Regions from separate parts of the Paenibacillus sp. E222 genome, predicted to be linked through region 1. Evidence: riboswitches for the same ligand, from Rfam matches in the RefSeq annotation. Region 1 holds a riboswitch; each other region holds the start of a gene.

Region 1 (7,703 bases):
TTACTCTCCCGACAGGGGGAATAAGAGCCTCTTCTTCTTATGAACAGTTGATCAATTCAGCGACCACTGGAATACGATCGACTACGTGGTGCATCCAGAGCGATGATGGCTTGGAGCATGCGTGAGAGCGAAAGGACGGTTGGGGTCCCTCGCTTTAACACGCGTGTAATCTGAATCCTATGATTCGCTGCCTTAGTCTTCTAGCCTTACTTCTTCTCCGCCAGCCACATCGCAATATTCGCGATTTCTTCATCCTTCAGCTTGTCTTTGAACGAAGGCATACCGCCGCTTTTACCTTTGACAATCGTGGTATAAATCTTCTCCACATCGTCCTGGCTACCAATCTTCTGCAGACTAGGGCCCATACCCCCTTGAAGCTGATCACCGTGGCAGGTAATACAGTTTGCTTTGACCAGTGCCTCAGCCTGTCCTGCATCCATTGTAACTTGTGGCATCGTCGGTTTCGCTTCTTCTGCAACTTCCTCTTTCCCTGGAAGCGTAAACATTAGTACAATAGCTAAAGCGCACGCTGCAAAAAATACCCCGCTCATGATCCATTTGTGCATCCCTTATGTCCCCTCCAGAATGAAAGATCATCTAACTTGAAACTATCCATATCATTATAACGGAACCTGTAGTGACATCATAGCATTTTGTGGTAATTTTTTGAACTAATCACATAACCGGGGACTTTTTAGGGTGATTTTATGCACTATTTATTCGCGTGGACCTTCATAGACCATACAGTAAAAAGGTTTCAAACCGCTCGGTGTCTGTCGTTCGTATGTATCCTTCGTAACAAATCCGGCTTTGAGATAGACGCGAATGGCCCGGTCATTCCAGGTCAGAACTTCCAGATCAATTTCGTTTGCAGGGTTCCGGCGAATGGCTTCCTGCACAATGGCCAAGACAAAAGCCTTCCCTTGCCCATGGCCACATCGATCGGGGTGCATGCCAAGCCCAATGCGGGTGACACCTTCAAGCGGGAAGTATTGAGCGAAACCGCAAATCTGCTCATCCTCTCCCAGCACCACCGCATATTGTTCCTTCCGTAGCTGGGGATCGCCGAATTCTACTTCAAGTGCTTTCATTTGCTCCCAGGGCAGCCAGCTATAAATATTATAAGGCGGGTCATACTGCCAATCGCAGATGAGCTCCGCATGTTCTTCTTGCATGGGCACAACGTGAAACGTCACAGGGGCTTCATCCATACAAAACTGCACGCTCCTCTCATTGTGAACAAGCGATAATGATTTTGATTTGTCCATATCTATATCCATATGTCATTCCATATCTAAGCTTGTTTTCACTCTACAAAAGAGGCGTTCATTTGGCAAGTCCTCGTTTTAGAAAAAAAAGTGAAACAAAAGTTCCGGTAATTTCGTTTATATTATAGTAGGATGGGTAAAAACATGATAAGAGCACGGACGAAGCAATGAAAATAGCTCTAAAAAACTTAAACTTAGGTTTGATCGCTATCCCGAATGCTTTAAAGGAAACGAAGCACAAAAAAACCGCCGGATCCATTCCTGCGGAGAATGTACCAGACGGTTCTATTATGCTTCGTTACAGTAGTTTTATTGTTCCAGCATGACGTTGCTCAGCTTGTCCCTAGTCGATGGCCAATGTCTCATATGCGTCCGTGCTCATAATGCGTTTAGCGCCAACATAGCGGTTAGCCCAGTAGCTTTCACTTAATTCGCTGATGGTAACTCCTTTGGAAGAAGAGGAGTGTGCAAACTTTCCATCCCCTACAAAGATCCCTACGTGCGAGACCCCTTTACCCGTTGTATTGAAGAATACCAGATCACCTGGTCTCATTTCCATACGGGATACCGAATCACCCATGTCGAATTGTGAACTCGATTGGCGAGCCAGATCAATACCCAGCTTGTCGAATACATAACTTGTGAACCCAGAGCAGTCAAAGCCGTTAAGCGTTGTTCCTCCGCTTTTGTATGTAGTTCCCATTGCTGAATCAATGACTTGGTCCATTTTTGAATCTGCGAATGCGCTGCCTGCTCCAAGCGATAATGCAAATGTGAGGCTAAGTACAGCTGCGGTTAATTTCTTTTTAAACAAGAGATATACCCCTTCCAATGCCTGCGAGGTTAGCTTAAGGATTCGGTTGAAGGTCCCCTATGATCCCTCTGTTGCAAGATCAATTCACCCATAACTGGTTCCCCCGCTTCCCAGGTGCTAGGAATTTGGCTATGCTAGTTATGCACCTGCGAAATCAAGAAATGACGATTAAATTTTAAGTAGTTACAAATATGAAGGTAAAGATTACAAAGTTGTTACTAAAAACTCACTGCGATTATTGTAACAGAGGTATATCACTTTGGCAACGTTTAACAACAAAATTAGCAAAAAAAACCTCGACCTTTGACGGGGAAAGGTCGAGGTTGCTTGTTTAAAGGCTTTTGATGAATACAACTTTACATAGAGATGGTAACCATTTTTAACCGTGCACGTTAATCCTTGATCGAATTGTACTGCCATAACCGGAAATGGGCGCATATTTTCCATAGGCTTAGCAAGCACCGGGCAAGTGGATACGTCTGTTGTAGTATAAGACCAGTTAAACCCGTTAGTAACCATGAAGCTGAAGTAAAGGCACCAAAGACCAGCAGATGAAGGCCGCCCAGCATGACAGCGATGCCGATCAGAGTGATGACCTGGCGTAGTGCAATCCATAGAGCTTGAAACGTACCACGCGCTCCGCCTTCCCCATCAGGAGCTGAGATACCAAACTGCATGTAGAGCAGGATATGATGGATAACCCACCCGTATACAATCCAACCAGCAACATAGGGAATACCAGGCAAGAGCAGATGGAGGGAATGAAAACCTTCCATAAAGATAGAATAGAGCTTTGGTGCGAGCCAATAAGCAGGCAGCAGCAGCAAAAGGGTACGAATGGTGTAAAGCAACAGCATCGGTTTCCACAAATTTTTGATGCCACGAATGAATGGAATGCGCTCTTCCGAATGATTATAATGCTGGAGCGAGTAGAGCAGCCCTGCCTGAATGAGAGGGCTAATCAGCATCCGTAGCAGCAGCATAGCCCCTAAAATCCATAAATAGCGATGGACCTCCGGATTCGTTGTCAGGCCGAGTTGGCTCTCCATTTTGAATAAAATTGTACTGAGTTCCCCTGCATCAGGGTCAGGATAACGCAGGAGCAGCGGGACCACAGCTGACTGAACCATTCGATAAAGAAAGTATCCCCATACTAATTGATAGAGAAATAAAAGTGCTGCAATGAACATATGCTGACGGACGAGAAACCAGCCTTCACGTATTTTCGCTTTCACTGTATCCACCTCACCATGACAGACTTCCGAATATGGCTTCTATAAGTTTGGTTGCACTCATGCTCCAGCGGGATTTGGTTGGCTCATCCAGTCCGGCTTTCAGAAAATTGTTCATATGATGGTTCTCCAGCACAATGGTGTACAGCGGATCAGTCATAGCCCAGGAAACAGGGGAAGTATAGGTCAGTTTGTAGGTAATGCGCTCCTCGCTGCCATCCCATTCTTTCGTCATGGTTTTCCCGTCTTCGAACATAATTCGAACAGGCACCTTCTTATATTCACTGCCTTTTTTCTGGACTGTTACAGACGACTCGTACAACGTTTGACCGTCTTTCAGGATAGGATTGATGGTGATCTTCTCCACTGCAAAGTCAGCCATGCCATCTCCATATACATATTGATTAAAATAATCGGTCCAGGATGTACGGGTCACTTGCTCCACGACCTTTTGAAAATCAGACGAAGTAGGGTGTTTGAAACGGTATTTCTTTACATAGGTCGAGAGAATACGCTCCATCGTTTTGGCACCAACCTGTTGTTCTATTCCGAGTAAAACAAGCTTGCCTCGTGTGTATACGTTCGCTGCATATTGATTCTGGGAATCAAACTTCCAGGAGTTCTGTGTCAGTGGAGCCGGAGAAGTAATGAGACCTGATTGTACAGGCAGATTCGGGATAAGTCCGTATTCCTGTTCCATCACTTTGTCTTCTGCATAGGAGGTGAATCCTTCGTCCAGCCAAGCCTCTTCGAATTCATTACTCGCAACCATGCCGTAAAAATACTGATGCCCAATCTCATGCACAACCGTGCGTTCCAGATCGTAACCAGGTGTAGAATCGTCCGCACCGAAGGCGGTGACCAAGGTAGGGTATTCCATTCCTCCTGCGCCGTTCCCCGATTTGGGCGGGACAACAATGGACAATGTGGAATACGGATAAGGGCCAAACCACTTGCTATAGTTGGATAGCGCCGCTTTGGCGGCGTAGAAATAACGTTCCTTCAGATCCTCATGAGCAGGGTCGAGATACAGCTTGATTCGAACACCTGGCACATTGGGAGCAGAGAAGGGTTCTTCCGCATAAACAAAATCAGGAGAGGCTGACCAGGCAAAATCATGCACATCATCGGCATAGAACTGATATATTTTTTCGCCGTTCTTCACAACCGCTTGCTGGGTTGGGAATCCAGTAGCAGCTACTTTGTATGTTTCCGGTACCCGAATACGCACACTATAGATACCGAAATCGGCGTAAAACTCTGAATTACCGTGATACTGATGCAGATTCCAGCCTTCGTTCGTTCGACCTCGTGTGCCTACTGGCTCATATACGCTAAGTTTAGGGAACCACTGACCAGCCATAACGAAATGATCTGCCGTTCCCATGCGGGCAAAAATTTGCGGTAGCTTGACCTCAAATTGGGTGTGAAGCGTGATGCTTTCACCGCCTTTAACGGGTTTGGGCAGCCGTACCTTAATGAGAGTAGTATCTTTCATGTTTCCATCATCCGGTTGCACATACTGCATCCGATGCATGAGAGAAAGCCCGTCCTCTGTTTTCATTTCTTTGATCTGCATGGAACCATAACCGTTCGTGGGCATGACATCACCGCGAAGCTTTCCCCCGGATTCTTGCATAAAAGTGGTGTCAGCAGAAGAGAAGGCATTGGGATACATGTGAAAATAAAGCTCACTGACGGTTTTCTTACCTGGATGTGTCCAGGTTATCGTCTGAGTTCCTCGCAGTACATTCCCGTCTACCAGCTTCACATCCATGTGATATTCCACTACGCGGTTGCTGAACACTTCAGCGGTAGGTGTCTGTATACTTTCCGGAGATGTTTGGGTTTTGACGGGTGCCGTAGGCTTGCCCGATTCCGGGGCGAGCGCAGGCAAGTCAGAATGAATGGAGCGTGTGGAACCCAGACCAAGCCATATCCCCCCGGCAACTACACACAGGGCTATAATTGCGGTGAGCCAGCTCTTGGCGCGTCGTGGAATCATCGTTAAATACCTCCCGTTGACAAGCATCTACAGCATGTATATGTTTGCATTGGGGCGATTATTAGTTAAAATATTTGTATCAACCCTTGGAGGCTATAAACATGGACCAAAACGAGCAAAGCGGCAAAAAACAGATTGCCTTGAATATCGTTAGTGCAAAGAGCAAACACAAAGGCTTCGGTGCAGGTTCCATTGATCTGAACAACCTGTCTCCAGTTATTATTGATAACGGAGAAGCCAAGATCGATATTGGCGCGATGCATGCCAAGAGCAAGGTAGAGCGTAACATCAAGTTCTCGACCAACCGTGAGGACGTACCCAATGGGCGCCAGGTATGGCTGGTATGGGTAGCTGTGGACCGTAATGAACAGGGACAGTTCTATGGCGGAGCAACTGCGTGTGAGATGTGGATTGATACAGAAGCGCGTCGTGGATGGAAACTGCTGGCCGATCATGTGAATCGCATGGATTATGCCATGAAGCGCCGGTTCATGCTCGATGATCTTGGACCTGAGGATCGCGCGGCACTCAAGACGCTGCTGACTACGCATAACGAAGAATGGTGGAACGCTTCTCCAGATGAATTGAAAGAAGCGCTCGCCTAATTCATGAATGTTCAAGTTGTTCAAAAAAGAAGAAGCAAAAGCCCCGTGACCGAGATGATCGGTTCGGGGCTTTTGCTTCTATGCTAAAATTAAATTTTACGGACACTGACGCAATTACGTCATTACGTATTTACGTCACTTCGGTCATTCCACCCACCAGCGTTTGAAATCCTTCCACCATGAATGCTTCTCTTCCTGTATTCCCTGCTGGTTTTGCACCTCGCGAATGTCTTTATCCTTCTCTGAACCCGAATCGTCCGAAGCGCTGCGACAGACCTCGGTCGGTTCCGTGCCATCAATAAAAACTTCCAGCCGTTTCTCGGCGCAGCCATTGCCAGCGAGTTTACCGGATTCGGGATCGATATATACACTGACGACATTATCCGGTACGGTAAAAATCTTCGGTGGAACACTGGCGAGGGCCTGTTCCGTGAATTGGGCAAACATAGGTGCCGCACGACGCCCGTCGGATGTGGAAATGGCTTTGCCTTGATCATAACCGACCCAGACAGCCGTTGAGAGCTCTGGGGTGAAGCCGACTAGCCAAGCATCCGTATTGGTCGTCCCTGTTTTGCCGGCGACAGGCCGTTTAATCGTTGCAGATACCCGATTACCCGTACCTCCATTTTCGAACACACTTTCCATCAACCGTGTTAATACATAAGCAGCAGCGGGTTCAACGACCCTCTCGGCCTTGGTCTGAGGTGCTTCATAGATGACTCGCCCTGCGGCATCCGTCACTTGCAGAATGGCTACAGGAGGTGTTCTTTGCCCACCTGCTGCGATAGCGGAAAATGCTGAAGCCATCTCCAATGGACTAACAGGCGAGGTGCCGAGTGCAAGGGAAGGTACCGGGCTCATGTTGCTCGTAATCCCTAAATTTTTGGCCATTTTCACCACTTGTTCAGGTCCGATCTGCATAATCGTATTTACCGCGTAGATATTGTCCGAAGCGGCGATCGCCTGTCTCAGATCAATCTCACCTAAATACTTATCACCGAAGTTACCGGGCTTATAGGTCTTGCGATCATTGTCATAATGAAACAGGGTCGGCTCGCTTTTAAACATGGACGCACTGGTGAGCTGTTTCGATTCCAGGGCAGCGAGATACATAATGGGTTTAAAAGCAGATCCCGGCTGACGTGTAGTCGCCAGTACATGGTTAATCTGATTGGTGCGGTAATTTTTGCCTCCCACCATCGCTTTGATATATCCGGTACGCGGATCGATCGATACCAGAGCGGTTTCGAGCTCGCTTTTGGCGTCCATGCCTTTGGCTACGGCGTCTTCCGCCGCTTTTTGTACACGCAGATCCAGCGTGGTGTATATATTCAATCCTCCATGATCCAGCATCGCTTCGCTGATCCCCAGCTCCTTGATAGCCAGATTCCGGATATAATCGCGGAAATAGGGTGCACTTTCTACGGTTTTGCGTTCACTTTCCGGCTTGAACGATAGCATTTCCTCATAGGCTTTATCTGCTTCCGCTTGCGTAATTTTGCCGATGTCAGCCATGGCATTCAATACAACCTTCTGACGATCCTTCGCGTTCTTCATATGATTATATGGAGAATAGTAGGTCGGCCCCTTTGGGATTCCTGCAAGCATGGCACTTTCGGCAAGCGTCAACTGTTTGGCGGATTTGCCAAAATACATCCGTGAGGCTGCTTCGATCCCGTAGGCGCCATGACCATAATAGATTTCATTGAGGTACATCTGCAGAATTTCATCCTTGCTGTATTTCATCTCCAATTGTGCTGTGTACATCGCTTCCTTGGC
Region 2 (7,703 bases), 3.2 Mb from region 1:
TTCAAGCCCGCAAACCGAACCTGCTTCGAAGTCTAATTCTTCCGAAGAGGAGCAGCTGACGCTGGGACAGCTCAGACAGAAATATGCGGATACATTCAAAACGAATGGCCCTTCGACAAAAAAGGTCGCGCTGACTTTCGATGACGTACCTGATCCACGGTTCACCCCGAAGGTGTTGGATATTCTAAAGAAATACAAGGTGCGGGCTACGTTTTTCATTGTGGGACATCGCGCCGAGAAACATCCGGATTTAGTGAAACGCATGGTGAAGGAAGGGCATATTGTTGGCAATCACAGCTACAATCACCCGGAGTTCAGTAAGCTGACCATGAATGCATTTCGCAAACAAATCTTACATACCGGGGATATTATTCGGGATCTGGTGGGGTACACACCCAAAATGATACGTCCACCTTATGGCGACATTAACGAACAGCAGCTGCAATGGGCAGCCAAACAGCATTACAGCATTGTGAACTGGAATGTCGATTCCCTGGACTGGAAGGGCCTCTCCAAAGAGGAAGTCAAAAAAAACATCCTGTCCGCCGTCAAACCGGGTTCCATTGTTCTTCAGCATGCAGGAGGCGGTGTCGGATCGAAGCTGAGTGGTTCCATCGAGGCGTTGCCTGAAGTTATCGAGGAATTGCGTAACCGCGGGTACGAGCTGGTGACTTTGGACGAAATGCTGGAACTGCCAAAGGGCAAATAGGTCAAAGAATCCAGAAGTCGGATATTCAAAAGGGTGCCCTTCAATCACATTCTCGTGATTAAGGGACACCCTTTACTGTTTAATTTAGATTTAGTTGGAATCACATATGATGATGTGCAGCTACGCTTTGATTTTTATTTCAAAATGTAAAGTTCAACATCCTGAATACCAAATGTGCTCACGGATTGTTTGCTGCCAGGAATAAAGATATCGATCTTATGGCCTTTAATGGCGCTGCCCACATCACGAGCGGTAGCAACAAATGCCTGTTTGGGCAGTCCTGGGTGTGTATGACCTGTCACCAGTACCTTAGTTCCCAATGGAATAATGCTTGGGTCTACTGCAATAGTGCCCAATTCGAGCGGGTTACCGAAGTAGTCCACAGCACCCCATCCTCCATTTTCGGAAGCATCCGAGGAGTATGCTGTTGCTTTTACGTCGACCGCTTTGCTGTAATCAAACGTTTTTCCCCAGGCTTGTACAACTTTACTATCCGCGTTAACGTCAAGACTTGCAGTAGTGATTGTTTTAGCTGCTGCAGCCGAAGCTGTGTTCACTGTTTTACCAGGAATCGTAATTTTCAAACCACCATAAATGTTGTAAGCTGAAATGTCATTGTTCGCTTTGATCAGAGCGTTAAGTCCAACTCCATATTGTTTGGATAAGGTGTAGAAGGTATCCCCTTCTTTGGCCACATGAACTGAATCAGCATGAGCCGGAACGGCCTGAATGAGCATTGCTGCTGTCAGCAAAGCTGTTGCTGTTTTGGCTATACGTTTCTTGTTAATCATGGTCTTCCTCCCTCATTATGCCTGCGAAGTTAGTTGTCGGATTCGGATGGAGGAAACCACCCTATAGGTTCAATTACATTCAAATATATGTAGCCCTAATTCACCCCAAGCCGTGTGCAAATGATTCTTCCCCAAGCACACTCTGCATCGTTACATCCCCCGCACTCCCAACTCCGGAAGTTTCGGCAGGAACAAATATATCACAATTTTGTAACCAAGAGTCGTAGTAAATGTTACCATCTGTCTAATTCACTTCAACATCATGGCTGAATCTAAGCGGTTTTTTTCAAAAAAATGTCTATTTGAGCTTATATCGCTGATGACAGAAACGTTACTTTTTATGTTAATCCGTGCGTTTCCTTACATAACAAAACAATCCCTGCCGACGGGTCGTCGACAGGGATGTATGAGGGGATGAAATTCTCATCCAAAGTATAGATTTTGCAATTTCATCCTGATCTTCATCCTGAATAACTTGGATGTATTAGAGCACTTTAGCAAGGAAGTCACGTGTACGTGCATGCTTGGGCTCACCGAACACTTCAGCAGGCGTTCCTTCTTCTACAATTACCCCGCCATCCATAAACAGGATGCGGTCACCCACTTCGCGTGCGAAGCCCATCTCATGCGTCACAATAACCATGGTCATGCCGCCCTCTGCAAGCCGCTTCATAACATCCAGGACTTCACCCACCATTTCAGGGTCCAGTGCAGACGTTGGCTCGTCAAAGAGCATGACATGCGGCTGCATCGCGAGCGCTCTTGCAATAGCTATCCGTTGTTTCTGTCCACCGGACAGCTGATTTGGATAGGCGTCTTTTTTGTCAGAGAGGCCCACCGTCTTGAGCAAATCTGCACAGATTTGTTCCGCTTCATGTGCAGGCTGTTTCTTCACTTTAATGGGAGCAATCGTAATGTTCTGCTGCACCGTTTTGTGCGGAAACAGATTGAAATGCTGGAATACCATCCCCATTTTTTCACGAGTTGCATTAATGTTGTGTTTCGGGTCAGTGATCGAAACTCCCTCAAAGTTAATCTCACCGGAAGTAGGTTTCTCCAGTAAGTTCAGACAACGCAAAAAGGTACTTTTCCCCGATCCGGACGGACCGATGACCACGACAACCTCGCCTTTGCCAATCGTTACGTTAATGCCTTTAAGCACTTCGTTCTTATCATAGGATTTATATAATTGTCTAACGTCTATCACTTGCACCCAACTTCCTTTCCAGTCGACCCAGCAGTTTGGACAAAATGAACGTCAGCACAAAGTAGATGGCTGCCGCAATCAGGAATGGATTCATCCCTTGATACGTAATATTTTTGACCACACTTGCCTGGTACATAATGTCCACCATACCGATAACCGAGATAATGGAGGATTCCTTGATAATGGTCACGAACTCATTACCGATCGCCGGCAACACCGCTTTGAACGCTTGTGGGAGCACGATGAAGCGCATGGCCGCACCTCTGCCCATTCCTAGGGAACGAGCTGCTTCCAGTTGGCCGCGATCCACACCCTGTATACCAGCACGGAAAATCTCCGCAAGATAGGCACCACTATTAATGGATAGTGTGATAATCCCCGCCTGAAGCGGCGAAAATGTAATACCGAACGTCAAGGCAAGCCCGTAATAGATAATCATCAATTGAACCAGCATTGGTGTACCACGAATAACTTCAACGTAAGCTGTTCCAATCCAACGCAGAATTGAGACGTCATGCAGACGTAACAGACAGATGATCAAACCGATAATTACCCCGAATATTACACCGAGTGCAGACAGTAATAGGGTGTAACCCACACCTGTTGCATAAAAGCTTTTGTATTGCCAGAACACTTGAAAAATGTTTTGATCTTTTTTCACCTTGTCTGCCATCAACTGGCTTGCTTCAGTGACCATCTGATCGATTTTATTTTCGCTTTTCAGACGTTCGAGCGTTCCGTTCACTGCATTCAGCAATTCCGTATTGCCCTTACGAATCCCGATTGCCGCTTCGGCCTGCTCTTCATCCGGAATAGCCGGAGCTAGTCCAATCACATCATCCAGGTAACCGGCAGCTACCGTATCCTCAACGATTGCAGCATTTACACGATTGGTCTGCAATTGCAGTACGATATCAGATATTTTATCAAGTGCTGTCAGTTTTGCGCCGGGGATTCCCTGGCCAATCGTTTCCTGAATGGAGCCCTTTTGGACACCAATTTTTTCATTTTCCAGATCAGCCATGGTTGGATATTTATCTTTATCCGCATTGCGAATCATGATGACTTGCTTGGATTTATAATAGGTATCGGAGAAGTCAATGCTTTGTCTACGCTCATCCGTTGGCGTCATTCCAGAGATGACCATATCCACACGACCACTCTGTAACGCAGGAAGAAGTCCGTCAAAACCCATATCCTCTATTACAAGCTCTGCGCCTAGATCCGCAGCAATTTCTTTAGCAATCGAAATATCAAATCCGACGATTTGGTCTTTACCATCAATCACTTTATGGAATTCATATGGTGCAAAATCGGCACTTGTACCGAGCACCAGCTTTTTACTGCCTGAATTGCCTGTAGTTCCCGTTGCCGACGCAACAGGTGCAACCGTAGTTAACAAGACCACAAGAGCTAGCAGCATCATGGTGTAACGACTAATCAATTTCAACCCTGTTCTCCCCTTATAATACTTTGTATGCTTTCTGTTGTTGATGCCTGAGTCATTATAAAGTAGAATGCATGATTATGCAATGCATTTCGACATTACAAATCCTGACTAGTTTCTGAAAAATAACCGCAACTATGATATAATTATTGAATTATTTTCATTTTTGCTTAAGGAGTCCAGCATGACACATACCAAAACACAAATTTTCACTGTAATTGATCAATATGCTTCCCGTTTTAAAGAGATTTCATCATACATTGGTGCGAATCCCGAACTTGGGAATGAAGAATACCTCGCCTCTGCCCGGTTAAAAGAAGAGCTTGCATACCATGGTTTTTCCGTAGAAGCTCCTGTCCTGGGCTTGGACACCGCATTCATCGGTACGTATGCTGCATCCAAGCCAGGTCCGACCATTGCCCTGTTATGTGAATACGACGCACTACCGGAAATCGGTCATGCTTGTGGGCACCATCTGATCTGCATGATGAGCCTCGGAGCTGCGGTAGGTCTGAAGTCCATACTGGATGAAGTGGGCGGAACATTGAAAGTGTTCGGTACACCAGCGGAAGAAACACGTGGGGCCAAAGTGCCTATGGCTGAAGCGGGTTTATTCGATGACTGTGATATCGCACTGATGGCGCATCCTTATTACGCGTATGAGAAATCTGGCAGCTCCCTGGCTATTGATGCCGTACAATTTGAATTCCATGGGAAATCTTCGCATGCTGCTGCAAGTCCACATGAAGGCATCAATGCCCTGGATGCGGTTATCCAGACGTTTAATGGCATTAATGCGTTCCGTCAACAAGTGAAAAGTACGGTTCGTATCCACGGGGTTATCAACAGCGGAGGACAGGCAGCCAACATCATTCCTGACTACGCTTCTGCTCAATTCTATGTACGTGCCTCAACGAGAAAAGAGTTGAATATTCTCACTCAACGTGTAATTCAGATTGCGGAAGGTTCTGCTCTGCAAACCGGATGCCGGCTTGTGACATCCAATTACGAGACATCCTATGATGAGATGGTCACGAATGAATCGTTATCTGCTGCATTCAGTGCTAATCTGCTTGAACTCGGCATTTCTCAAGAAGAGATCGTCAGTGGCAACGACCATGGTTCCATGGATATCGGTAACGTATCCTTGCGTTGTCCTGCAATCCATCCGTATATCCGTGTTGTGGACGAAGTTCATACGCTTCATTCCATTGAATTCCGTGATCTGGCGCTTCAGGAACGGGCCCTGGATGGTATGATCCTTGGAGCCAAGGCAATTGCTGCAACTGCTTATGATGTTCTTACACAGCCTGAGCTGCTGCAAACCATTCAAACAGAGTTTAAGCAAGCGAGTCGCTAAGTTTTTCGTGAACTGTTGTATATTAACCTAGGGTGTTCCCCATGACCTGCATTTCAGGTCTTAAGGGGCACCTTTTTTTGTTTTGAAAAGTACGTATATACGGACACAAGGTGGAGATGCTGTGAAAAGAAAACATTGAAAAATGTTGAAATTCTTACATTTAGCGACCGCACTTATGGTTCATATGCTCTCTAACTTGGTTATTTATAGCTATAACTGTATCTTGAGTTCAGGAGGTGTTGTCATGCTGCTCGAAGCGATGTATCACGTTCCCCGCGATAAATGGGCCTATGCTTATAATCCCTCGACGATTCACCTGCGTGTACGAACGAAGAGAAACGATGTGCAATATGTGACTGCACTGACTGGTGATAAATATGATTGGAATGGAACCTATAAAGAAATTCAACTGGAGAAAGCGGCTTCCGACAGTATGTTTGATTACTGGGAAACTGCAGTTAAGCCCAAATTCAAGCGCCTGACATACATCTTCCGCATTACCGCTGGTACCGAAAATATTTATCTGGCTGATAACGGAATTCATTATGCTCAGCCATATCCTACCGGAGGATATTATGAATTTTCCTATATTCATGAAATCGATGTGTTTAAGGTTCCCGAATGGGCCAAAGAAGCCGTGTTCTACCAAATCATGACCGAAAGGTTTGCCAATGGCAATCCCGACCTGAACCCTGAAGGAACCCAGGAATGGGGTGGCCGACCTGAACTGGATAACTACTTTGGCGGAGACCTGCAGGGGGTGCTCAATCACCTGGATGATCTGACTAAGCTCGGTGTTAATGCCATTTACTTTACCCCGCTGTTTCAAGCAAACTCCTACCATAAATACGATACCGTTGATTATAAAAAAGTAGATCCTCATTTCGGGGATAATGAGCTACTCAAAGAAGTGGCGGAACAATGTCATCGCCGTGGAATCCGGGTCATGCTTGACGCGGTTTTTAACCATTGCAGCGAAGACTTCCCTCCTTTTCAGGATGTACTGAAGAACGGCAAAAATTCCAAATATGCAGACTGGTTCCATATCAATGAATATCCGGTGCAGATCAAGGATGGTATCCCAACCTACGATACATTTGGATTTTATGGCAATATGCCCAAGTTCAACACTGCTAATCCCGAAGTAAAAGACTATTTGCTTGATGTGGCTGAATACTGGATCAAGGAGATTAAACTCGACGGTTGGCGACTCGATGTTGCGAATGAAGTGGATAACCATTTCTGGCGCGATTTCCGCAAAGTGGTCAAAACCGCCAATCCGGAAGCCTATATTGTAGGCGAAGTATGGAGTGATTCCCTCACCTGGCTCATGGGAGATCAATTTGATTCCGTAATGAACTACCCTTTTGCTGACAAGGTGCTTGAGTTCTTCTGTGGTTCGATGGATGGGTATAACTTCGCTAACGAGATGGGATCACTCATTATGCGTTACCCGCAACAGACGAATGAAGTCATCTTCAACATGCTGTGCAGTCATGACACCCCACGTCTGCTTACCCGAGCTGGAGAAGACAAACGCAGATTAAAATTGTCGGTTGTGTTTCTTTTCACTTATATTGGTACGCCCTGTATATTCTATGGGGATGAGGTGGGTATACGTGGAGAAGGTGATCCGGATTGTCGTAAATGCATGCAATGGGATCCTGCCAAGCAAGATCAGGAGCTTTATGACTTCTACCGTCTGATGATTGATTTGCGGAAAAGTAATGAGTCTCTGCGCAAAGGCCGCTTCCGTTTTCTGAAGGCCGATCACAACGATCCATGCATCATATATGAACGTATGGATGACACTCTCCACTTTACGGTGTGGATGAACAATACTCCGCAAGAACGTACCCTGTCACATCCAATGGAAACCATGGACTGGAAAGATGCCTTAACCGAAGATGCTGTTGTTCCCACCAATGGCATGATGAATATTAAACTTGATCCTTATGGATACCGCATTTTGTATAGACAATTGGAACCGAGCTAATACTTGCCAGAAAACTCCTGAAATATGGAACGACCCTTTAATGGATCATTAGATGCTTCAGGAGTTTTCTGACGAAGACTTTACTGAAGCTATAACTTCGTCGTTTTCAAATCCCCTTTCGCATCTATGGTGATTCTCCACCGCGTAGAATTCGGACCCTGCATGACCATTTCATTTACGAATTGATATAACG
Region 3 (7,703 bases), 1.6 Mb from region 1:
GAGAATCACACCCGCTTATCCTTACGCTTCTTATTTAGCACTATCCAATGCTTCTTGCGGGATCTTGATCTCTTTCACGCCATTATGGTTAGAGAACGTGCTGGTCATCTTCATGTCCATCGAGATTTTCTGTCCTTCCTGCTCCATATCCATCACCATGTTGACATCCGTACTTGCAGGCAGATAGGTTTCTTTGTTGATCATATATTTCATTGTCATGCTGGTAATATTCATTTGATCAAGCATCGCTTGAGTTTGGGCATCCGATCCGTTTTGCTCCATGACCGCTTTGGCCAGCTCCTTCACGTTATCACCGGATACGTCAGCGTTAATGACGTAATTGTCGCCTTCTTCCGTAATTTTGGTGTCTTCGGCAATCTTTTTGAATTGCTCCAGCTCACCTTCCGGATTCATGCTTGCCTGCATCTGCTCAATCAGTGGTTTCGTTTGCTCGTCAGGAATTTTGACCCACTGGTCCCCCACCTGCGAATAAATCTTATCCGAAGTGATGTACTGCTTCACGTTCTGCGCTTCCTGTCCGGACATTTCCATCTTCATCTCCTGATAGATCATCATCGGATCTTTGATGATATCCATCTTCAGCGATGTTTTCACCTGTTGATCCTGGGACTGCTCGCCGTTCACCAGCTTCAAATTTTGATCAATATTGGCTTCCGTAGTGAAGCTTTTCATGTCTTTAGTCGCTGCATTCGTTTTCTCAATTAATTCGTCCAATGTAGGGAGTTTTGTCGCCTGCTCCGCAGTTGTATTCTCCTCATTCGACGTTTCGTTGCCAGCTGGCGGCGTTGCTGTACTGTTATCTGCATCGTTACTGCAAGCGGTCATGCTTACTGCTAATAATGCCCCAATCATTAATGTAGTCCACTTCTTCAAGTTATTTGCCTCCCAAAATAGAATTGATCCGTACTCATTACCCAATTATTTCCGTTATTAATCATTCGTTAACCGATACAATATGTCACGCTTCTGTCTTTTAAAGGAATCGATCCTTAATATCAGGTGTAGGCAGCATACACGCTTCATCTTGACCGAACCAGCGATATCGGTTGCGAGCTACCATGTTATATATGGCATTCCGAATAAATTTCGGTACAATAATCAACACGTACAATAATGGATAAGGGAATTTCAATCCTTTGGCCAGACGCAGCGCAGCGGTTGAACGTGTATAATATTTTCCATCCTCAATGAGTACAAACGTATCCATGCTGTCCGTGGACAGATTGCCCTTCTCCAGCAATTTTTTCGCTACATCCGATTGAAGTGATGCAAAATGATATTTCCCCTCCGGGTCACGCTTGATGATCCACTTCGTTAATCCTTGGCAGAAATGACAGACTCCGTCCACAAGCACAATCGGGTGTCCCTCATGCTGATCCGTTTGATTTGCTGTCATAATCGTGACCTCCTCATGTGTCCTATTAGCATAACTTACCCGTTTCGAGTCATCCCGGTCGCTTTTTTTACATTTTATTTTATTGTAACGGAAAATAGAAAAAGAGCGCAGGCTCAATGCCCACGCTCGTATCTGTCTTGGCAATTACTCAGCAATTGCCTTTTCCATCCATTGGTCATCAATCATCTGTTGATGCAGGTCACCAGCCCACTGGTCCATGCATTTGCAAATGAAATCTTTGCGACATACCGGACAAGGCGTTTTCTGTAGACGGCTGATATTGGTCAGCTTCCATTCCGGGGAATGGGAGTAGAATACACGGCATTGTGTGCCGTCTACCAATTTCATTTTAAATTCATACAATCCATCTTCCTTGTTGCCACTAGCTAATTCTAAATTTGCAATACGCGGTCTATAAGACATGGATATCACCTGTTAATTCAAATTTGGTTCATGCATTGACACTTCTCAGTACTAAGTCATATTAAAGAAATTTTAGTTCGATGTCAACTCACGCACATTTATCCCCCAAATAGAATATCAAGAATGGTACCCACCTGACCCTGCTTTTTCCCTTTCAGCACATCCGGATCGAATACTTCAACATATCCACAGGAAGAACAGGCGACGAAGAGATAATGATTGTGCTGAATATCAAACATTTTGCTAAGTCCCGCTCCTGACATGGATACTTCCTTAATGTTGCAATCCGTACCCCTGCATTTGGTGCATACAAATCGCCGTTCTATCATCTCTTCAATACTCATGGTCGTTCCCCCTTATTCGAATGTATGACTTCAAGCAAGAGTAGATTATGTAAAATAGTACGCTGTTCAACATGCAATCTCCTGCATCGCAACTGTATTATACAATACAAAACCCTGCCGAAGGCCAGCAGGGTCTTGTACTCGAGCATCAGGCATCCAAGGATATCCTGCTCTATATGTTCCCTTTACTCCTGCGAGTCAGGTCTTAAACTACATTAAGTACCACATCAATATTGCCGCGAGTTGCCTTGGAATAAGGACAGAAATCATGTGCCTTACGAGCAAGATCTTCTGCTTGACTGTGATCGACGCCAGGCATGCTCACATCCAAACGTACAGACAGCTGGAAACCATCATCCGCAGGATCTTTGCCGATGGATACATTACTGGTTACCACCACATTCTCCAACTTCACGCCCGCTTTGCGTGCCACATTGGCAAGAGCACTTTCATAACATGCACCATATCCCGCTGCAAAGAGCTGCTCAGGATTGGTTCCTTCACCACCGGCGCCTCCAAATTCTTTTGGCATTTTCAGATCATGCTTGAGCACGCCATCCGAAGAAGCCACCGAACCTGTACGTCCACCTTTAACTGTCGCTGTTGCTGTATATAAAGCTTCCATTAAGAATCTCTCCTTTACCTTTAAGATTTTTGATGCCTACACTTCAATTTAAACTTCTGGCTCATTTTGAAACGGTTGTTAATCCTTATTCAGCTTTTACAACTTTTTTATTTTCATGCATTTGGGATGAACTCAGGTAATTTATCTAGGGTTGGGTAATATACTAAGGCACATTTACTCCTGCTAAATTTTGTCCCTCTACACAAAAGTTGCACTAGACAAAAATAATTGAAGGAGTACAATGTAAGTATCAACATAAACGTTCAGACATATGTGAAGTCGTTTAATTACCCTTTTAAGATCTTGGTTTCAATGTTCAAATGTAATCAAAGGAATGACACCGTTCCTCTTCATATAGAATATCAATACTTCAAAGTCGGGTGATTATATTATGAGTAAAAAAAATCCGTTCAACACTCCTTCAAATGAGCCATTGGCTGCGGGTATGGCCCCATCTCTCGGGGAAGCCCACAGCTCCATGAAGGTGCCTCAGAACGCTGCTTGGTGGAGAAAGTTCCTTGCTTTTGTTGGACCTGGTTACCTGGTTGCCGTTGGATATATGGACCCCGGGAACTGGGCAACGGATATTGCCGGTGGTTCTCAGTTCGGTTATACGTTATTGTCCGTTATTCTGATATCAAATCTAATGGCTGTGGTATTGCAGTCTCTTGCTGGCAAGCTCGGGATTGTCACAGGACGGGATTTGGCGCAAGCCTGCCGCGAACGATTCAGCATGCCTGTAGTCATGATGTTATGGATTTTGTGTGAGCTTGCGATTGCAGCCACCGACCTTGCCGAGGTTATTGGTTCAGCCATCGCGCTCAAGCTGCTGTTCAACATTCCCATGTTGTACGGCGTCATTATTACCGCTGTCGATGTACTGGTCATTCTTTTGCTGCAAAATAAAGGCTTCCGCGCATTGGAATCGCTCGTGATCGTGCTGATGGCTACCATCGCCCTCTGCTTCGGGATTGACCTGTTTCTCGCTAAACCGGATATGGGCGGCGTCATGCATGGTTTTGTACCCAGTGCCGAGATTTTGCAAAATCCAGCCATGCTCTATATCGCCATCGGAATTATTGGCGCAACCGTGATGCCCCATAATCTGTATCTGCATTCTTCCATTGTGCAGACCCGTCAGATTGAAAAGACACCTCAGGGTAAAAAAGAAGCGATTCGTTATACTACCATGGATTCAACCATCGCTTTAACGCTGGCCCTGTTTATCAATGCAGCCATCCTGATTCTGTCAGCTTCCGTGTTCCATAGTGTAGGCATGACCCAGGTCGCGGAAATTACAGATGCTTACCATCTGTTGACACCACTTCTGGGTACCACCATTGCAAGTATCCTGTTCGGTGTAGCCCTGCTGGCTTCAGGCCAGAACTCAACACTCACCGGCACGTTGTCCGGACAGATTGTAATGGAAGGCTTCCTGAACATTCGTATTCCGGCGTGGCTTCGTCGACTGGTAACACGTCTGATTGCAATCATTCCGGCCGTTATCGTAACAGCCATTGCCGGAGAGCACGGAACAGAGGAACTGCTGATTCTGAGCCAGGTTGTGCTGTCACTGCAGCTTCCCTTTGCCGTCATTCCACTGGTGATGTTTACGAGTGACAAAAAAAGCATGGGGGCTTTTGTCAACAAGCCGTGGCTCCAAATCATCTCCTGGATCATCGCTGGGGTTATCGTTGTCCTGAATGTGTATCTGATTATCCAGACCATTATGTTGTTCTAGGTTACATGGAACTACGCCGTATTTTGTCTAACTCAAAAAGGCTGATCAACTCAAGTAACGTATCCCTTGAGACGATCAGCCTTTCCTTTTATATGTTTGAGCATTAACCTGATCCATACTAACCGGATCTTAAAAAACGCACTTCATTTAGTTGTCTGAATTCTGAGTTACCATCAACAATGGAAGAAGCTCCTCCAGTGATTTAATCGTCCAGTCTGGACGTTCTGCATCCGCAAGCTCCGGCTGGAACCTGCCATAACCCTGCAAAATCCGGATCGTGTGCATACCCAGCTTCTTAGCTGGAATAATATCATTATCGATCCTGTCGCCGATCATGACCGCTTCCTCGGGTTTACATCCCGCCTGTTTCAACGCTACAGCATACAATTCAGGATCAGGCTTGGACACTCCTTCTTCAGCCGAACAGGCCAGCACATCCACATACTTGCGCAAGCCGTAGCTATTCAGTCGATTTTCCGTCCCCGGGCTCTGATTGGCAATGATACCAATCTTATAGTGCTGCGACAACGTCTGAAGAACAGCGTCGGCTGACGGGAAGGGTCGCTCAAGCTCTTTGCGGAACTTCAGCTTCTCCTGTATCTGTTCCCGGTGCCCCTCATCGCTGATCAGAGTACGAATAGCCAATTTCATCGGCCATTGCTCGTAATTTCGGTAGGAGGCCGCAAATATGTCTCGCACCGTCTGCATCTCCACCTGATAACCAAGCGCACAAGCTTCACGAACGAACTGACCGATAATATCATCTACCGGCTCCCATTCGTCCACAAGCGTATCCCCCACATCAAAGAACAACCATTGTATTCCACGTACATCCGGCACGCCTATTCCTCCTCGTTAGCCACAGGAAATTATCCCTATTTCCCAAACCATAAAAAAGAAGACCCACCATCATGCATGAGTCTCCTCAAGAATCCGTTTTATTCATGATTTCAATTATAACAGGCAGCTGACACTGGATCAATCACAGGAATAGTACGAGCCACTAGCCATTAGCCATTAAGCAGAAATCCAACTTCCCCATTCAAGGAATATACAATACGGTCTGCTCCCATTCCCCGATAGATCCCTTTGGGATGACTTTGTTCGGTAATCACACACAGGGACTTGGATGTCCAGGATCGGCAGATCTGCAAATATCGACAGGTTAGGTTTAGGCTATTTTCAAAAATAAAAACATTGCCGACACTACCTTGCGGCAAAAACCATTTCTGAGCTGCAGCCGTGTTCATGCGAATGACATGCTCTACACCGATTCTCCGGAGCCTGCGCTCTTCCCCTGCACTGTTAGTCAGAACGGCAAAAGGCATTTTTTTGTACATCAGCAATTTGATAAATTTGCGTCCTGCTTCATTTGGAGCAGTCACTAAGATCATCTCTTTATCCATCATTCGTTCCTCCCTTGGCGTGAAAAGACAACAAAAAAGAAGCGTGGGGGACCAAGGCCTCCCGGACGCTTCTTCAATAATCCATAGCAAAAAGACACTATGAACCAGCGTACGGCTTGTTGCCTCTCCCTTTAACGCTTACGAGGTTAGCTGACGGATTCGGGCGCGAGAGTCGCCCTATTTCCGGCTGTCACCGGAAAATTCACCCCATGGATGCCCACTGTCCTGGACAGTTCATCCTGTTGGTTCCCCCGTTTCCCACCCATGAATGAATGGAAACTCAGCGATTAAAACATCGTTCTTATATCATCATAATCAGAGCGATATTATCGTTTGTTTCGTTTTTCATGTAAAATTTAATTTAAATTGGAATTACGATATGAATCATACACCCGTGCCATATTGGTGTAAAGTCTGCGCAGATCACCGAATCGACGGATTTTTGCCATTTCACATCAATAATAGCGCTTACAACACATCCATTCTCTACCCATCTCTTCAAAGCTCTCTAATTCTCTCTCTAGCGAAAATAAGGTAGCAAATCAGTCACAGATCATACACGACAGCTTGAAATGGAGTTAAAAAAGCAATATAAATTTTGCAATATTTAATTGCAATCAATATAATAGAGGATATAAGAAAATGAGATGGAGGCGATTTTCATGTCAGTCTACGACTACAAAGTAAACACCCTTCGCGGTCAGGAAGTTGAAATGTCCAACTATCGTGACAAAGTACTGCTTATCGTAAATACAGCAAGCCAATGCGGCCTTACACCTCAATTCAAAGGTCTGCAAGAACTTCAGGACAAGTTTAAAGACTCCCCATTTGAAGTTCTTGGTTTTCCAAGCAACCAGTTTGCACAGGAAAAGGGCTCCTCTGACGATATTGCTGAGTTCTGCCAGATGAACTATGGTGTCAGCTTCCCGATGTTTGAGAAAATTGATGTGAATGGTTCAAGCGCTCACCCTCTATTCCAGCATCTTACCAAAGAAGCACCGGGCGTACTCGGCTCCAAAGCCATCAAATGGAACTTCACCAAGTTCCTTGTGGATCAGAACGGTCGTGTTGTGAAGCGGTATGCTCCCAAAACAACACCTGATAAAATTGAAGCAGACATCAAAGCATTGCTTAAATAACAAGTAAAGGCCATCCCACCCCGGCAGACAGCATGAGCATGCATTCAGGGGAATCGGATGACCTTTTTTTTCGGACCCGGTTACTGTAAAAAACACAAAAAAAGAAGCTCCCCATACGGGAAGCTTCTTCTTAATCGTTCTTATGATGCGGTCGAGAGGACTCGAACCTCCACGGGTATACACCCACTACCCCCTCAAGATAGCGTGTCTGCCATTCCACCACGACCGCATGTCGTAAATAATCGGCAACAGAATTGATTATACCCGGTTCATGTTTAAAAGTAAAGCATTTTTATTAATATTATTTTAACTGCGCTTTTCCTCCCATAAATCGTATAATCTCGTCATTTTCTCCTACGAAGTGCATATGATTAAATTTGATCTCGTTTGTATATCCGATTAGGCTGATCACTCTACTTTCTTTATGACCACTCTTCATATTCTCTCAGTAGAACATAACTTATAAAGTTATATAAAATAACATTAAATAGATTTTATAGTTAAACAACCAAGAAACTATTGACAAAAAGCGGATATTTATGTGAATATATATATCATATAATTCGGATTTACAAACATAAAACGAACCAAAAAGGAGTATAAATGTT

Evidence for each region. Region 1 has a riboswitch for cyclic di-AMP ahead of HW560_RS04855 (C40 family peptidase). Riboswitches for the same ligand answer to the same signal wherever they lie in the genome.
Region 2: linked by a shared signal. The riboswitch ahead of HW560_RS19220 (3D domain-containing protein) and the one ahead of HW560_RS04855 (C40 family peptidase) in region 1 are both predicted to bind cyclic di-AMP.
Region 3: linked by a shared signal. The riboswitch ahead of HW560_RS31375 (HAD family hydrolase) and the one ahead of HW560_RS04855 (C40 family peptidase) in region 1 are both predicted to bind cyclic di-AMP.

The regions. Positions count from the first base shown of each region.
Region 1 covers NZ_CP058552.1:1,076,563-1,084,265, reverse strand. Annotated here, with positions in the region: gene HW560_RS04865 (c-type cytochrome) at 207-566, opposite strand; gene HW560_RS04860 (GNAT family N-acetyltransferase) at 717-1,211, opposite strand; gene HW560_RS04855 (C40 family peptidase) at 1,612-2,082, opposite strand; cyclic di-AMP (ydaO/yuaA leader) riboswitch at 2,086-2,223, opposite strand; gene HW560_RS04850 (hypothetical protein) at 2,475-3,317, opposite strand; gene HW560_RS04845 (M1 family metallopeptidase) at 3,328-5,319, opposite strand; gene HW560_RS04840 (YwhD family protein) at 5,421-5,924, shown strand; gene HW560_RS04835 (transglycosylase domain-containing protein) at 6,069-7,703, opposite strand, start outside.
Region 2 covers NZ_CP058552.1:4,237,877-4,245,579, reverse strand. Annotated here, with positions in the region: gene HW560_RS19225 (polysaccharide deacetylase family protein) at 1-709, shown strand, start outside; gene HW560_RS19220 (3D domain-containing protein) at 844-1,500, opposite strand; cyclic di-AMP (ydaO/yuaA leader) riboswitch at 1,503-1,698, opposite strand; gene HW560_RS19215 (amino acid ABC transporter ATP-binding protein) at 1,985-2,707, opposite strand; gene HW560_RS19210 (ABC transporter substrate-binding protein/permease) at 2,694-4,157, opposite strand; gene HW560_RS19205 (M20 family metallopeptidase) at 4,339-5,514, shown strand; gene HW560_RS19200 (alpha-glycosidase) at 5,759-7,510, shown strand; gene HW560_RS19195 (right-handed parallel beta-helix repeat-containing protein) at 7,600-7,703, opposite strand, start outside.
Region 3 covers NZ_CP058552.1:7,016,232-7,023,934, forward strand. Annotated here, with positions in the region: gene HW560_RS31340 (DUF6612 family protein) at 31-894, opposite strand; gene HW560_RS31345 (thiol-disulfide oxidoreductase DCC family protein) at 995-1,417, opposite strand; gene HW560_RS31350 (hypothetical protein) at 1,562-1,840, opposite strand; gene HW560_RS31355 (zinc ribbon domain-containing protein) at 1,939-2,184, opposite strand; gene HW560_RS31360 (organic hydroperoxide resistance protein) at 2,390-2,809, opposite strand; gene HW560_RS31365 (Nramp family divalent metal transporter) at 3,255-4,550, shown strand; gene HW560_RS31370 (HAD family hydrolase) at 4,698-5,390, opposite strand; gene HW560_RS31375 (HAD family hydrolase) at 5,561-5,959, opposite strand; cyclic di-AMP (ydaO/yuaA leader) riboswitch at 6,077-6,252, opposite strand; gene HW560_RS31380 (glutathione peroxidase) at 6,619-7,095, shown strand; tRNA gene HW560_RS31385 (tRNA-Leu) at 7,242-7,324, opposite strand; gene HW560_RS31390 (urease accessory protein UreF) at 7,699-7,703, shown strand, end outside.